Regions from separate parts of the Pseudomonas sp. GW704-F2 genome, predicted to be linked through region 2. Evidence: predicted binding sites of a transcription regulator. Region 2 holds the regulator's gene; each other region holds the start of a gene.
The links. Region 2 encodes sigma-54, which starts transcription at its own class of promoters, with help from an activator protein. Its sites were predicted from a motif close to ANTGGCATNNANNTTGCTNT; they were not measured.

Region 1: flgB (flagellar basal body rod protein FlgB) is a predicted target of sigma-54. The motif match lies at 1,962-1,981, and genes of this name have one in related genera.
Region 3: glnA (glutamate--ammonia ligase) is a predicted target of sigma-54. The motif match lies at 2,998-3,017, and genes of this name have one in related genera.

What each region holds. Positions count from the first base shown of each region.
Region 1 is NZ_JBWKXO010000044.1:109-5,206, reverse strand. Features, by position in the region: gene AC07W0_RS26090 (chemotaxis protein CheV) at 1-850, shown strand, start outside; gene cheR (protein-glutamate O-methyltransferase CheR) at 893-1,720, shown strand; gene flgB (flagellar basal body rod protein FlgB) at 2,024-2,431, shown strand; gene flgC (flagellar basal body rod protein FlgC) at 2,435-2,878, shown strand; gene flgD (flagellar hook assembly protein FlgD) at 2,895-3,620, shown strand; gene flgE (flagellar hook protein FlgE) at 3,652-4,968, shown strand.
Region 2 is NZ_JBWKXO010000002.1:89,016-94,113, forward strand. Features, by position in the region: gene AC07W0_RS02200 (KdsC family phosphatase) at 1-85, shown strand, start outside; gene lptC (LPS export ABC transporter periplasmic protein LptC) at 94-666, shown strand; gene lptA (lipopolysaccharide transport periplasmic protein LptA) at 653-1,186, shown strand; gene lptB (LPS export ABC transporter ATP-binding protein) at 1,186-1,911, shown strand; gene AC07W0_RS02220 (RNA polymerase factor sigma-54) at 2,109-3,602, shown strand; gene hpf (ribosome hibernation-promoting factor, HPF/YfiA family) at 3,678-3,983, shown strand; gene ptsN (PTS IIA-like nitrogen regulatory protein PtsN) at 3,996-4,460, shown strand; gene rapZ (RNase adapter RapZ) at 4,463-5,098, shown strand, end outside.
Region 3 is NZ_JBWKXO010000005.1:221,703-226,800, forward strand. Features, by position in the region: gene typA (translational GTPase TypA) at 1-1,189, opposite strand, end outside; gene thiI (tRNA uracil 4-sulfurtransferase ThiI) at 1,329-2,783, opposite strand; gene glnA (glutamate--ammonia ligase) at 3,118-4,524, shown strand; gene AC07W0_RS06670 (chorismate mutase) at 4,732-5,098, shown strand, end outside.

The DNA.
Region 1 (5,098 bases), on a different contig from region 2:
CGGCAAGCAGCTCTATGGCATCAATGTGTTCAAAGTGCGGGAAGTGCTGCAGTGTCCCAAGCTGACGATCATGCCCAAGTCGAGCCCGGTGGTGTGTGGCGTAGCCAACATCCGTGGCGCGACCATCCCGATTCTCGACCTGGCATTGGCCACGAGTTCGGCCGGCCTGCAAGACCGCGAGAACCCGTTTGTGATCATTACCGAATACAACACCAAGACCCAGGGTTTCCTGGTGCGCTCGGTGGAACGTATCGTCAACATGAACTGGGAAGAGATCCATCCGCCGCCCAAGGGCACCGGTCGCGATCACTACCTCACGGCGGTGACGCGAGTAGACAACCAGTTGGTCGAAATCATCGACGTGGAGAAAATCCTCGCCGAAGTCGCACCGACTTCCGAAGCGATTTCGGTTGGCGTCGTCGATGCCGAAACGGCGCACAAGGCGGTTTCGCTGCGGGTGCTGACGGTGGACGACTCCTCGGTGGCGCGCAAACAGGTGACCCGTTGCCTGCAAACCATCGGCGTTGAGGTGGTGGCGCTCAACGATGGCCGCCAGGCGCTGGATTACCTGCGCAAACTGGTGGATGAAGGCAAGAAGCCGGAAGAAGAATTCTTGATGATGATTTCCGACATCGAGATGCCGGAAATGGACGGCTATACCCTCACGGCTGAAATACGCAACGATCCACGCATGCAAAAATTGCATATCATCCTGCATACTTCGTTGTCGGGCGTATTCAATCAGGCGATGGTCAAGAAGGTTGGTGCTGACGACTTCCTGGCTAAGTTCCGCCCTGATGACCTGGCATCCCGGGTAGTCGACCGGATCAAGGCAGCAGATCACGGCTAGGGGAATTTCCCTGGCGGTCACACGATTTAAGAGGCGGTATCATTGTCTACGGGTAATTTGGATTTCGAACAGTTCCGGGTCTTCCTGGAAAAAGCCTGTGGCATATTGCTCGGTGAAAACAAGCAGTATCTGGTATCCAGCCGTCTCAACAAACTGATGGAACAGCAGGGCATCAAGTCCCTCGGTGAGTTGGTCCAGCGGATTCAGAGCCAGCCGCGCAGCGGGCTCAAGGAAATGGTGGTCGATGCCATGACCACCAACGAAACCCTATGGTTTCGCGACACCTACCCCTTTGAGGTACTCAAGAGCAAAGTGCTGCCCGAGGCGATCAAGGCCAGCCCGGGTCAGCGTTTGCGGATCTGGTCGGCAGCCTGTTCCTCGGGGCAGGAACCGTACTCGATTTCGATGGCGATCGACGAGTTCGAACGGACGAACATGGGCCAGTTGAAGGCCGGCGCGCAAATTGTCGCCACCGATCTGTCGGGCACCATGCTCACTAACTGCAAGACCGGCGAGTACGACAGCCTGGCCTTGGGCCGCGGTTTGTCCCCGGAACGCCTGCAGCGTTACTTCGACCCGAAAGGGGCGGGGCGCTGGGCGGTCAAGGCGCCGATCAAGAACCGGGTGGAGTTTCGCTCGTTCAACCTGCTCGACAGCTACGCCAGCCTGGGCAAGTTCGACATGGTGTTCTGCCGTAACGTGCTGATCTACTTCTCGGCCGAAGTGAAGAAAGACATCCTGCTGCGCATCCACGGCACGCTCAAGCGTGGGGGGTATCTGTTCCTCGGTGCATCCGAGGCGCTGAACGGCCTGCCGGATCATTTCCAGATGGTGCAGTGCAGTCCTGGGATCATTTACCAGGCCAAGTAAGTCGCACGCAGTCAAGGTGTGGGAGGGGGCTTGCCCCCGATAGCGGTGTGTCAGTCTCAGTATCTATGACTGAACCACCGCTATCGGGGGCAATCCCCCTCCCACATTTGTTTTGCGGCAAGGTAAAAGCGGCAACTCCCGATTGCCGCTTTACTGGCGCTACGCGGAAGCCGCTTGCCGCTTTTCTGGCATTGCCGTCGGCAATCTCTGCGTAACCCCTTGATATATGGGCTTTAGCCAGATTGGCATGCACCTTGCTATAACCCTGTTAACGAACAGCAGGTCAGCCTAAAGGTTTCCGCCATGAGCATCAGCTTCGATAAAGCGCTCGGTATCCACGAACAAGCCCTCGGCTTTCGCGCCCAGCGTGCCGAAGTCCTGGCCAACAACATTGCCAACGCCGACACCCCGAACTACAAGGCTCGGGACCTGGACTTCTCCGCTGTGCTCGCCGCACAGCAGGACAAGACCAAGAACGGCACCTTCGCCTTGAACATGACCAACAGCCGTCATATCGAAGCGCAAGGCCTGAGCAGTGGCGACGAATCGCTGCTGTATCGCACGCCGATGCAGCCGTCGATCGACCAGAACACCGTCGACGCGCAGTTGGAGCAATCGGCCTACGCCGAGAACTCGGTGAACTTCCAGGCCAGCTTCACCCTGCTCAACAGCAAATTCAAAGGGCTGATGTCAGCCCTGCGTGGAGAGTAAGCCATGTCCTTAGCCAGTGTTTTCAATATTGCCGGTAGTGGCATGAGCGCGCAGACCACGCGCCTGAACACCGTCGCCAGTAACATCGCCAACGCCGAGACGGTGTCTTCGAGCATTGACCAGACCTACCGCGCCCGTCACCCGGTGTTCGCCACCATGTTTCAGGGCGGCCAGAGCAGCGGCGGCGATTCGCTGTTCCAGAATCAGGACGCTGCCGGGCAAGGCGTGCAGGTACTCGGCGTGGTTGAAGACCAGAGCAATCTGGAAGCGCGCTATGAGCCTAATCACCCTGCGGCGAACGAAAAAGGCTACGTGTACTACCCGAACGTCAACGTGGTCGAGGAAATGGCTGACATGATCTCTGCCAGTCGCTCGTTCCAGACCAACGCGGAAATGATGAACACCGCCAAAACCATGATGCAGAAGGTCCTGACCCTGGGTCAGTGATAAGGGGCGCCAAACAATGGCCATTGTTGATACGACGAACAACTCGGCAGTCCAGGACCTGTTCAACAGCAAGGTCAAGACTGCGACGGACAACAGCAGCCTCAGCACCGCCACCAAGACGGCAACGGGCAACCAGTCGCTGGGCAAGGATGCGTTCCTGCAACTGTTGGTGACCCAACTGAAGAACCAGAACCCGCTGTCGCCTCAGGACAACGGTGCGTTTGTGGCTCAGTTGGCGCAGTTCAGTAGCCTGGAAGGCATCAACACCCTGAACGACTCGGTAAACAGCATCTCCAGCAACTTCAGCTCGTCGCAAGCATTGCAGGCTTCGTCGCTGGTCGGTCGCTCGATCATTACCCAGACCGACAAGGCGCTGGTGGACACCAGCAAGAGCATGACCGGCTCGGTCGCAGTGACGGCGGCAACGGGCAACGTCTCGGTCAAGATTACCGACAAAGACGGTGTCGTGGTGCGTACCCTCGATATGGGCGCACAGAGCGCGGGCAGTTCCGACTTCATCTGGGATGGCAAGAACGCCAACGGTGAGGTCGCCCCGGCAGGGACTTACACCTTTACGGCCACCACCAAGAATGACGCGGGCGACGCAGTGGCTCTGGCCACTTCGCTGCCGGCGACGGTCACCAGCGTGACCCTGAGCAAGACCGGCGGCGAAATGCTGCTCAACCTTGCGGGCGGCATGGGCAGCGTCAAGCTGTCGCAAATTCAGACTATCGGTACATAGAGCCGGCTAAATACGGCAGAGGGAGAGAAACATGTCTTTTAACATCGGCCTGAGCGGCCTCTATGCAGCCAACAAACAACTGGACGTGACCGGCAACAACATCGCCAACGTCGCGACCACTGGCTTCAAATCGTCTCGTGCGGAATTCGCGGACATCTACGCGGCGTCCAAGCTGGGCACCGGCCAGAACAGCATCGGTAACGGTGTGAACCTGGCGGCCGTGTCCCAGCAATTCACCCAGGGCGACGTCAACAACAGTGGCGGCATCCTGGACATGGCGATCCAGGGCGGTGGCTTCTTCGTACAGAAGGGCAGCGACGGTTCGCTGGAATACACCCGTAGCGGTGCTTTCCGTGCGGACAAAGACGGCTACATCACCAACAACACCGGTACTTCGCGCCTGCAAGGCTACGCGGCGGATGACAACGGCAAGATCGTCAAGGGCGGCTTGGTCGACCTGCAACTCAACTTGTCGAACCTGCCGCCAAAAGCCTCCAGCACCGTCGATTCCAGCAGTAACCTGAACTCCTCGGAGCCGGTGATCGACCAGGTGGCCAAGCCATTCAACCCAACCGACACCAAGACCTTCACCACCCAGTACAGCACCACCTTGTACGACACCCAAGGCAACGCTCACCCGATGGTGCAGTACCTGGTGAAGACGGACTCCAACCAATGGAAGTCCTACACCTTGATCGACGGGCGTAACCCTGACGGTACCCCGATCAGTGGCGCAGGCGCGGTGGCACCTGTCGCGTCGACCCTGACGTTCGACACGGCCGGTAAGCTCGCTGGCGTGGTCACCCCGCCCAGCGCAGTCTCCAACACCACCCTGACCATTTCCAACTGGAAACCGGGCACCGTGACCGACGGTGTATGGACGGCTAACGGCGCCGCGGCCAACACCGGCGGTATTGCGGTCAACATGGCGAATATCACCCAGTACAATTCGGCCAGCTATCGCAACCCGCCGGTCACCGATGGCTATGCCACCGGCCAGATCACCGGGCTGAAAATCGACGGCAGCGGTGTACTGTTCGCCACCTTCAGCAACCAGCAGAGCAAGGCCATTGGCCAGATCTCCCTGGCCAGCTTCAACAACGAACAAGGCCTGCAACCGGCAGGCGGCACGGCCTGGAGAGAGACCTTTGCCTCGGGCCAACCTGGATACGACACCCCTCAAGCCGGCACCCTCGGTTCGATCGTGGCCAACTCCCTGGAGAACTCCAACGTCAACCTGACCAACGAGCTGGTGGACCTGATCAAGGCCCAGAGCAACTACCAGGCGAACGCCAAGACCATCTCCACCCAGAGCACCATCATGCAGACCATCATCCAGATGACCTGATGCGCTAACGCTGCACAAGAAGCCCCTCGATCGAGGGGCTTTTTTTTGCGTTTTATTTGGCATCAGGACCTTTTCCCACCCCCGATGCGGTTACGAGGTGACACGCCTTTGTTGGAACGCACCACACCTG
Region 2 (5,098 bases):
CGGCGAAGGCGCCGCCCGCGAGTTCTGCGAGTTGATCCTGCGTGCCCAGGGCAGCCTTGAAGCGGCCCACGCCGCCTACCTATAGAGCGTTTTATGCTGAGCAAAAAGATTCGCAACTTCCTGCTATTCGGGGTCATCGCCGCGCTGCTCCTGGCGGTTGGCTACTGGAATATCAGCCCGGAGCGCTTTCTCGACCAGCCTGTGGCGCAGGTTGACCAAGGCGCTATCGACTATTACGCCACCAATGCCTACAGCGTGCAGTTCCTGCCCGATGGCAAGGTGCAGTATGAAATGACCTCGGACAAGGTCGAGCACTTGAAAGCGTCCGAAGTCACCCTGCTGACCAACCCCGATTTGAATCTGTATCGCGGCACCGAATTCCCCTGGCACGTCACCAGCAAACGTGGCGAAGTCAACCCGGACGGCACCGAAGTAGAACTGATCGACTCGGTGCGCGTCGCACGGACCGACGCGCAGAACCGCGACACCATCATCACCAGCAGTCGCATGACCGTATTCCCACAGAAGCAATATGCGCAGACCGAGCAAGACGTTAGAATCGACGGCGCTGGCGGTGTATCGACTGGCAAGGGAATGAAAGCGTATTTGAAAGAAAGCAGGATACACCTGCTATCGAACGTAAGAGGACAGTATGAGGCTCGTTAAAACCCTCCCTATTTTGCTCAGTCTGGGCGCAGCACTGGGAAGCGTGAGCGCCTGGGCTCTGCCGAACGATAGCCAGCAACCGATCCACATTTCGGCCGACGATGCACAGCTCGATGACAAGCAAGGCGTCGCAACCTACACCGGCGGTGTGATCATTACCCAGGGTTCGATGAAGATCACCGGCAACACGGTGACGCTGACTCGCACCCCTGCTGGCGACATTGACGTCGTGACCTCGGTGGGCAACCTGGCCTACTTCGAACAGAAGCAGTCTGCCACCGACACCGCCCCGATGAAGGGCTACGGTAAAACCATCCAGTATCACGCCCAGCAAAATCGCATCGTGCTGATCGACCAGGCCAAGGTACTCAGCCCCGACGGCAACTCCACGGAAGGTGAAAAAATCACCTATGACACCGTGAAGCAGGTTGCCAACGCCGGTCGCGCCAACGGCACCAAGGTGACTGCACCGCGTCCACGTATCGACATGGTTATCCAGCCGAAGAAGAAGGCCGAGTAATGGCAACCCTGAAAGCCCAGCATCTGGCCAAGGCCTATAAAGGCCGTCAGGTCGTGCGCGACGTCAGCTTGTCGATCGACAGCGGCCAGATCGTCGGCCTGCTTGGCCCCAACGGTGCCGGCAAGACCACCTGTTTCTATATGATCGTCGGCCTGGTCCAGGCGGACCAAGGTCGCATCCTGATCGACGACCTCGACGTCAGCCACCAGCCGATGCACGGCCGTGCGCGCGCCGGTATCGGCTATCTTCCCCAGGAAGCGTCGATCTTCCGCAAACTGTCGGTTGCCGATAACATCATGGCGATCCTCGAGACCCGCAAGGAACTCGACCGCGACGGCCGCCGCAAGGAGCTGGAAAGCCTGCTGCAGGAATTCCACATCAACCACATTCGCGACAACCTCGGCATGAGTTTGTCCGGCGGTGAACGCCGCCGCGTGGAGATTGCCCGCGCCCTGGCCACTGCACCGAAGTTCATCCTGCTGGACGAACCGTTTGCCGGTGTCGACCCGATCTCGGTCGGCGACATCAAGCAGATCATCCATCACCTCAAGGCCAAGGGCATCGGTGTACTGATCACCGACCACAACGTCCGCGAGACCCTCGATATCTGCGAAACCGCGTATATCGTCAACGATGGGCAACTGATTGCCGAAGGCGATTCGGCCACGATCCTGGCCAACGAACTGGTCAAGGAAGTGTATCTGGGCCACGAGTTCCGCCTGTAGGCCTGCCTGGAAAAAAAGGCGGTGGCAGGCCGTTCGCCAAGGTGCGCGGGAGTCAATGAAAACCTCCGGATTTTTATTGTTACCGCGCTCTAGGCAAAGCCTCCAATATCAGGCATATAATTTGCTTATGTTTGGCGCTCACGCGCCCTGTCGTGGATGGCGCATTGCGCCGGCGAATAAGGTGTTAAGCCCCTGCCATGAAACCATCGCTAGTCCTGAGAATGGGCCAGCAGCTGACGATGACACCGCAGCTGCAACAGGCCATCCGCCTGCTCCAATTGTCGACACTGGACCTGCAACAGGAAATCCAGGAAGCCCTGGAGTCCAATCCGATGCTCGAACGCCAGGAAGAAGGCGACGACTTCGATAATGCAGACCCGCTGGCCGACAACATCGAGCAAAAACCCAATTCCGACGTGCAGGAACCCTCTTACCAGGAAACCGCCCCTACGGTGGACAACCTGGAGGAAGGCGAATGGAACGAACGCATTCCCAACGAACTTCCCGTGGACACCGCCTGGGAAGACGTCTACCAGACCAGCGCCAGCAGCCTGCCCAGCAATGATGACGACGAGTGGGACTTCACCACCCGCACCTCCGCCGGCGAGAGCCTGCAGAGCCACTTGCTGTGGCAATTGAACCTGGCGCCGATGTCCGACACCGATCGCCTGATCGCTGTGACCCTGATCGACTGCATCAACAACCAGGGTTATCTGGACGAGACACTCGAAGAGATTCTTGAAGCCTTCGACCCGGAACTGGACATCGAACTGGACGAGATCGAAGCCGTCCTGCACCGCATCCAGCAGTTCGAGCCCGCCGGCATTGGCGCGCGCAACCTCAGCGAGTGCCTGTTGCTGCAATTGCGCCAGTTGCCCGCCAAGACCCCTTGGCTCGTTGAAGCCCAACGCCTGGTCACCGACTACATCGACCTGCTGGGCAGCCGCGACTACAGCCAACTGATGCGCCGCATGAAGCTCAAGGAAGACGACCTGCGCCACATCATCGAGCTGGTGCAGAGCCTCAACCCGCGTCCGGGCTCGCAGATCGAGTCCAGCGAAGCCGAATACGTCGTCCCCGATGTGATCGTGCGCAAAGACAACGAACGCTGGCTGGTGGAACTGAACCAGGAATCGGTGCCGCGCCTGCGGGTCAACCCGCAATATGCCGGTTTCGTCCGTCGCGCCGACACCAGCGCCGACAACACCTTCATGCGCAACCAGTTGCAGGAAGCGCGCTGGTTCATCAAGAGCCTGCAAAGCCGCAACGAAACCCTGATGAAAGTGGCCACGCAAATCGTCGAGCACCAGCGCGGCTTCCTTGAGTACGGCGACGAAGCGATGAAACCGCTGGTCCTGCACGACATCGCAGAAGCGGTGGGCATGCACGAATCGACGATTTCCCGGGTAACGACGCAAAAATTCATGCATACCCCACGGGGTATATATGAGCTGAAATACTTTTTCTCCAGCCATGTCAGCACCTCCGAAGGCGGCGAATGCTCGTCCACGGCGATCCGCGCAATCATCAAAAAACTGGTTGCCGCGGAAAATCAGAAAAAGCCGTTGAGTGACAGCAAGATCGCTGGTTTACTGGAGGCACAAGGCATTCAGGTCGCCCGTCGAACCGTCGCCAAGTACCGCGAGTCCCTTGGGATCGCGCCTTCCAGCGAGCGTAAGCGTTTGATGTGACGGGCAGGCCACAGCGTTCCAGTGGCAGGCATCTCTGCCTGCCGCTTTATGCACTGGCAACGAAGGAGAAGCTGTATGCAAGTCAATATCAGTGGACACCAACTGGAAGTGACCGACGCGCTGCGCACCTATATCGGCGAAAAACTCAAACGAATTGAGGGGCATTTCGACAAGATCACCAACGTGCAAGTCATTATGACTGTCGAAAAGCTGAAGCAGAAAATCGAAGCCACCTTGCGTATACCCGGCGGAGAAGTCGTCGCCAATGCTGAGCATTCTGATATGTATGCCGCCATTGACGACCTGACCGACAAGCTGGATCGCCAAATCAAAAAGCATAAGGAAAAGCAGCAGAGCCTCCTACAGGGCACCGGCCGCTAACACTCCCCACCCATGATCCGACTTGAAACCATCCTGACTCCCGGCCGTTCCCTTGTGAACGCGCCGGGGGGCAGCAAGAAGAAAGCCCTCGAACAGATTGCCAACCTGATCAGCAAACAAGTGCCTGAGCTGGAGATGCAAGATGTCTACGAGGCTCTGATTGCCCGTGAAAAACTCGGCTCGACCGGTTTTGGTAACGGCATCGCCATTCCTCACTGCCGCCTCAAAGGCTGCGAGACACCTGTCAGCGCCCTGCTGCACCTGGACGCTCCCATCGATTTCGACGCCATCGACGGTGCCCCGGTCGACCTGCTGTTCGTGTTGCTGGTCCCGCAAGCCGCCACCGATGCACACCTGGAACTGCTCCGGCAGATCGCCAGCATGCTTGACCGCAAGGAAGTACGCGACAAACTGCGCAGTGCCAGCAGCAATGAGGCGTTGTATCAGGTTGTCCTGGCTGAACAAGACGAGCAGTAATCATGCGTTTGATCATCGTCAGTGGCCGCTCCGGCTCAGGTAAAAGCACCGCCCTCAATGTTCTTGAGGACAACGGCTTCTATTGCATCGACAACCTGCCCGCCGGCCTGCTGCCGGAGTTGGCGGAGCGCGCGCTGATCCACACCGAACTGGCACAGCCGCTGGTCGCCGTGTCGATCGACGCCCGCAACCTGCCCAGCCACCTCTCGCGGTTCCCGGCACTGCTTGAGGAAGTGCGCGCCAAGCACATTCACTGTGATGTGCTGTACCTGGACGCAGACGAAGAAACCCTGCTCAAACGCTTCTCCGAGACCCGTCGACGTCACCCCCTCAGCAGCCCGCATCGTTCGCTGGCCGAAGCCATCGAGGACGAGACCAAGCTGTTGGGGCCGATCATTGACCTCGCCGACCTCAAGATCAACACCACCAGCCTCAACCTGTACCAACTGCGCGATGCCATCAAGCTCCGCCTGCTGAACCAGCCCGAGCCCGGCACGGCCTTTCTGGTCGAGTCGTTTGGCTTCAAGCGCGGCATGCCGGTGGACGCCGATCTGGTATTCGATGTGCGCTGCCTGCCCAATCCTTACTGGAAGCCGGAGTTGCGGGACCAGTCGGGGCTGGATCAGCCGGTGGCGGAC
Region 3 (5,098 bases), on a different contig from region 2:
GCTTCACGCCGTCAACAGTACGGATGATCACTTCAGGACGACCAACGCCCATTTCGAAGCCTTCGCGACGCATGGTTTCGATCAGTACCGAGAGGTGCAGCTCACCACGGCCGGAAACCTTGAACTTGTCAGCCGAGTCGCCTTCTTCAACGCGCAGTGCCACGTTGTAGAGCAGCTCTTTGTCCAGACGTTCCTTGATGTTACGGGAGGTCACGAACTTGCCTTCTTTACCGCAGAAAGGCGAGTCGTTTACCTGGAAGGTCATGGAAACGGTTGGCTCGTCGACGGTCAGAGGCTTCATCGCCTCGACAGTGTCCGGCTGGCACAGGGTGTCGGAGATGAACAGCGAGTCCATACCGCTGACGCACACGATGTCGCCGGCGAACGCTTCTTCAACGTCGATGCGGTGCAGGCCGTGGTGACCCATCAGCTTCAGGATACGACCGTTGCGCTTCTTGCCGTCGGCGCCGATAGCGACAACCGGAGTGTTCGGCTTGACGCTACCACGAGCGATACGGCCAACGCCGATAACACCCAGGAAGCTGTTGTAGTCCAGTGCCGAGATTTGCATCTGGAACGGACCGTCACGGTCAACCTTCGGTGGTGGAACGTGGTCAACGATGGCCTGGTACAGCGGGGTCATGTCTTCCGCCATGGCGGTGTGATCCAGACCGGCGATACCGTTCAGGGCCGAAGCGTAGATAACCTGGAAGTCCAGTTGTTCTTCGGTAGCACCCAGGTTGTCGAACAGATCGAAGATCTGGTCCAGAACCCAATCCGGACGCGCGCCTGGACGGTCAACCTTGTTGATGCACACGATCGGACGCAGGCCGGCTTCGAACGCCTTCTTGGTCACGAAACGGGTTTGCGGCATAGGGCCGTCTTGAGCGTCAACCAGCAGCAGAACGGAGTCGACCATCGACATTACGCGTTCTACTTCGCCGCCGAAGTCGGCGTGGCCCGGGGTATCCACGATGTTGATGTGGTAGCCGTTCCAGTTGATAGCGGTGTTTTTAGCCAGGATGGTAATACCGCGCTCTTTTTCCTGGTCGTTGGAGTCCATCACGCGCTCGTCGTTGAGCTCGTTGCGCTCCAGGGTGCCGGATTGACGCAAGAGTTTGTCTACCAGGGTGGTTTTACCATGGTCAACGTGAGCAATGATGGCGATGTTACGTAGATTTTCGATCACTTGTGTATCTCGATCAGAGGATTCGGTGTGCTGACAGGTCGTGGCAGCGATTAACAGTAGAGTCAGGCCTTGCCGTTACAGCTTGACGGCAGAGTCGGGGGGCCGGTGACGCAGGCCACAGGCAAACAGCCCCGGGCTCTTAGCTCGGTCGATAAACGCGCACATTGGCATGCCCCTCACTGAGCAAATGGTGGGCATGCAGGCGACTCATCACGCCTTTGTCGCAATACAGCAGGTACTGACGGCTGTTATCCAGTTCCTTGAAACGCGCGTTCAATGCATAGAACGGCAGCGTTTGTACGTCGATGCCAGCGATTTCCAGCGGCTCGTCTTCAGCGGCATCCGGGTGACGGATGTCGATGATGATCTGACCGGCCAGGGCTTCGCTGACTTCTTCGATCTGCACATCCTGGCCCAACTCGTCGATGACACGATCGATCGGGACCAGTTTGGCGTTCTCGAGCGCACGCTCCAGAACCGCCATATCAAACTGTTGTTCTTCATACTCCACGCGGTTGCGCTTGGCGTGGGTCTTGGGGTTCACCGAGATGACCCCGCAATATTCGGGCATGTGCTTGGCGAAGTCGGCAGTGCCGATCTGTTCCGCCAGGTCGATGATGTCCTGCTTATGGCTGGCGATCAGCGGGCGCAGCACCAGCTTCTCGGTCACGCAATCGATGAGCGACAGGTTCGGCAGCGTCTGGCTGGATACCTGGGAAATCGCTTCGCCGGTCACCAGCGCGTCGATCTGCAGTTGATCGGCAATTCGGGACGCTGCGCGCAACATCATACGCTTCAATACTACGCCCATATGACTGTTATCGACTTTGCCGAGAATTTCGCCCAGTACTTCCTCGAACGGCACGCTGACAAACAGCACGCGTTGGGAGCTGCCGTACTTCTTCCAGATATAGTGCGCGACTTCCATCACGCCCAATTCGTGGGCACGCCCGCCCAGGTTGAAGAAGCAGAAGTGGCTCATCAGGCCGCGGCGCATGATCTGGTAGGCCGCCACTGTGGAATCGAAACCGCCGGACATCAAGACCAGGGTCTGTTCCAGGGCGCCCAACGGGTAGCCACCAATGCTATTGTGCTGGCTGTGGATCACAAACAACCGTTGGTCGCGAATTTCCATCCGCACTTCAATTTGCGGCGCCTTGAGGGAAATTCCGGCAGCGCCGCACTCGCGACGCAGCTTGCTGCCGACGTATTTTTCCACATCCATGGAGCTGAACGGGTGCTTGCCGGCACGCTTGCAGCGCACCGAAAAAATCTTGCCTTCAAGCTCGCTGCCGAAGTGCTGTTTGCACTTTTCGGTGATGTCGTCGAAGTCGCCCAGCGGGTACTCGTCGACCTGCAGGAAATGCGCGATGCCCGGCATGCAGCTCAGGCGCTCGGTCATATCCTTCAAGGCCTTGGCGTCGGTGACACGGGTTTCCAGCTCGAGATTGTCCCACACACCGTTCACCACCACAGCCGGGTCCAGATCGCGGAGCACGGCACGGATGTTCTTGGCCAACTGACGGATGAAACGCATCCGTACCGGTCGGCTTTTGATGGTGATCTCGGGGAAGACTTTAACGATTAATTTCATGGAAACAGCGCGCGCAGGGCCTGCCGAAAAAGGGGGGCGCGGATTATAGCGGAAATCGCTCAAGGTTTAACCAGTTAATATGCATCAACGGTGCAACGCACCAAAACAGGTCATTTGCGCAAATGCACGCCACATTGCAGTGCGTTATTTATTCCATTTCAGCGGTTTGCACTGTTATAGGGGCCATTTTGACGCAAAAAGGCCATGTTGGCGCACTGGCATGCAATTTGCTCTCTTGTGAGGCAGGTTGCCATGGCGGACTATCCGCGCCGGCATCACCCACATTCTAAGGGCTAACTCCACTACCCAGCCCGAAGCCACCCCGGAGGACACCATGTCGAAGTCGGTTCAACTCATCAAAGATCATGACGTTAAGTGGATTGATCTGCGCTTCACGGACACAAAAGGCACTCAGCACCACGTGACCATGCCGGCTCGCGACGCGCTGGATGACGCGTTCTTCGAAGAAGGCAAAATGTTCGACGGTTCCTCCATTGCCGGTTGGAAAGGCATCGAAGCTTCCGACATGATCCTGATGCCGGACGACAGCACTGCCGTGCTGGACCCGTTCACCGAAGACCCAACCCTGATCATCGTCTGCGACGTGATCGAGCCTTCGACCATGCAAGGCTACGACCGCGACCCACGTGCGATCGCCAAGCGTGCCGAGGAATACCTGAAGTCGACCGGTATCGGCGACACCGTATTCGTAGGCCCAGAGCCAGAATTCTTCATCTTTGATTCGGTCAAGTTCAAGTCCGACATCTCCGGCTCCATGTTCAAGATTTTCTCCGAACAAGGTTCGTGGATGTCCGACCAGGACGTAGAAGGCGGCAACAAAGGCCACCGTCCAGGTATCAAAGGTGGCTACTTCCCAGTTCCGCCATTCGACCACGACCACGAAATCCGTACCTCCATGTGCAACGCCATGGAAGAAATGGGCCTGGTCATCGAAGTACACCACCACGAAGTGGCGACTGCCGGCCAGAACGAAATCGGTGTGAAGTTCAACACCCTGGTTGCCAAGGCTGACGAAGTCCAGACCCTGAAGTACTGCGTACACAACGTGGCTGATGCCTACGGCCGTACCGCAACCTTCATGCCTAAGCCTCTGTACGGCGATAACGGTTCGGGTATGCACGTTCACCTGTCCATCGCTAAAGATGGCAAGAACACCTTCGCTGGCGAAGGTTATGCCGGCCTGTCCGACACCGCCCTGTACTTCATCGGCGGCATCATCAAGCACGGTAAGGCCCTGAACGGCTTCACCAACCCGTCGACCAACTCCTACAAGCGTCTGGTCCCAGGTTTCGAAGCACCGGTAATGCTGGCCTACTCGGCTCGTAACCGCTCCGCATCGATCCGTATTCCTTACGTGTCCAGCCCGCGCGCTCGCCGTATCGAAGCCCGCTTCCCGGACCCGGCAGCCAACCCGTACCTGGGCTTCGCTGCACTGCTGATGGCTGGCCTGGACGGCATCCAGAACAAGATCCACCCAGGCGACGCCGCCGACAAAAACTTGTACGACCTGCCGCCTGAAGAGGCCAAAGAGATCCCACAAGTGTGCGGCAGCCTGAAAGAAGCCCTGGAAGAGCTGGACAAGGGCCGTGCGTTCCTGACCAAAGGCGGCGTATTCAGCGACGACTTCATCGATGCCTACATCGAGCTGAAAAGCGAAGAAGAAATCAAAGTCCGCACCTTCGTACACCCACTGGAATACGAGCTGTACTACAGCTGCTGATCCGGTAGCGTCGCTTAACGTGGCGTGATCGAAAAAGACCTCCTTCGGGAGGTCTTTTTTTGCCCAGGGATTACACAGCTCCGCACCTGCAAACCCAATCAAAAAGGTGGGAGGGAGCTTGCTCCCGATAGCCGTGGATCAGTTGATACCGGTGCTGACTGACACTCTGCTATCGGGGGCAAGCCCCCTCCCACAAGGAGATCAGCATTGAAACGTCGACTTGTGTTCGCTCTGTTATTCGTCAGTGCCAGTGCGAGCGCTGCGCCGCCCAGCCTCGAACCTTTACTCAACAGCATCGCCGAGCGCCTGGCGATCGCCGACCAGGTCGCCCTGAGCAAGTGGGACAGCCACAAGCCCGTAGAAGACAAGAAGCGCGAGCAAGAGGTGATCGCCAGCGTCGTCGCCCAGGCCCCGAGCTACAAGCTGGACCCTGCCGCCGCCGGGCAGTTCTTCTCGGCACAGATCGAAGCGAACAAACTGGTGCAGTACGCCCATCTTTCTGACTGGCAGTTCCAGGGCAAGGCCCCCGACGATCCGCGCCCGGACCTGGTCAAGCAGATTCGCCCGCAACTGG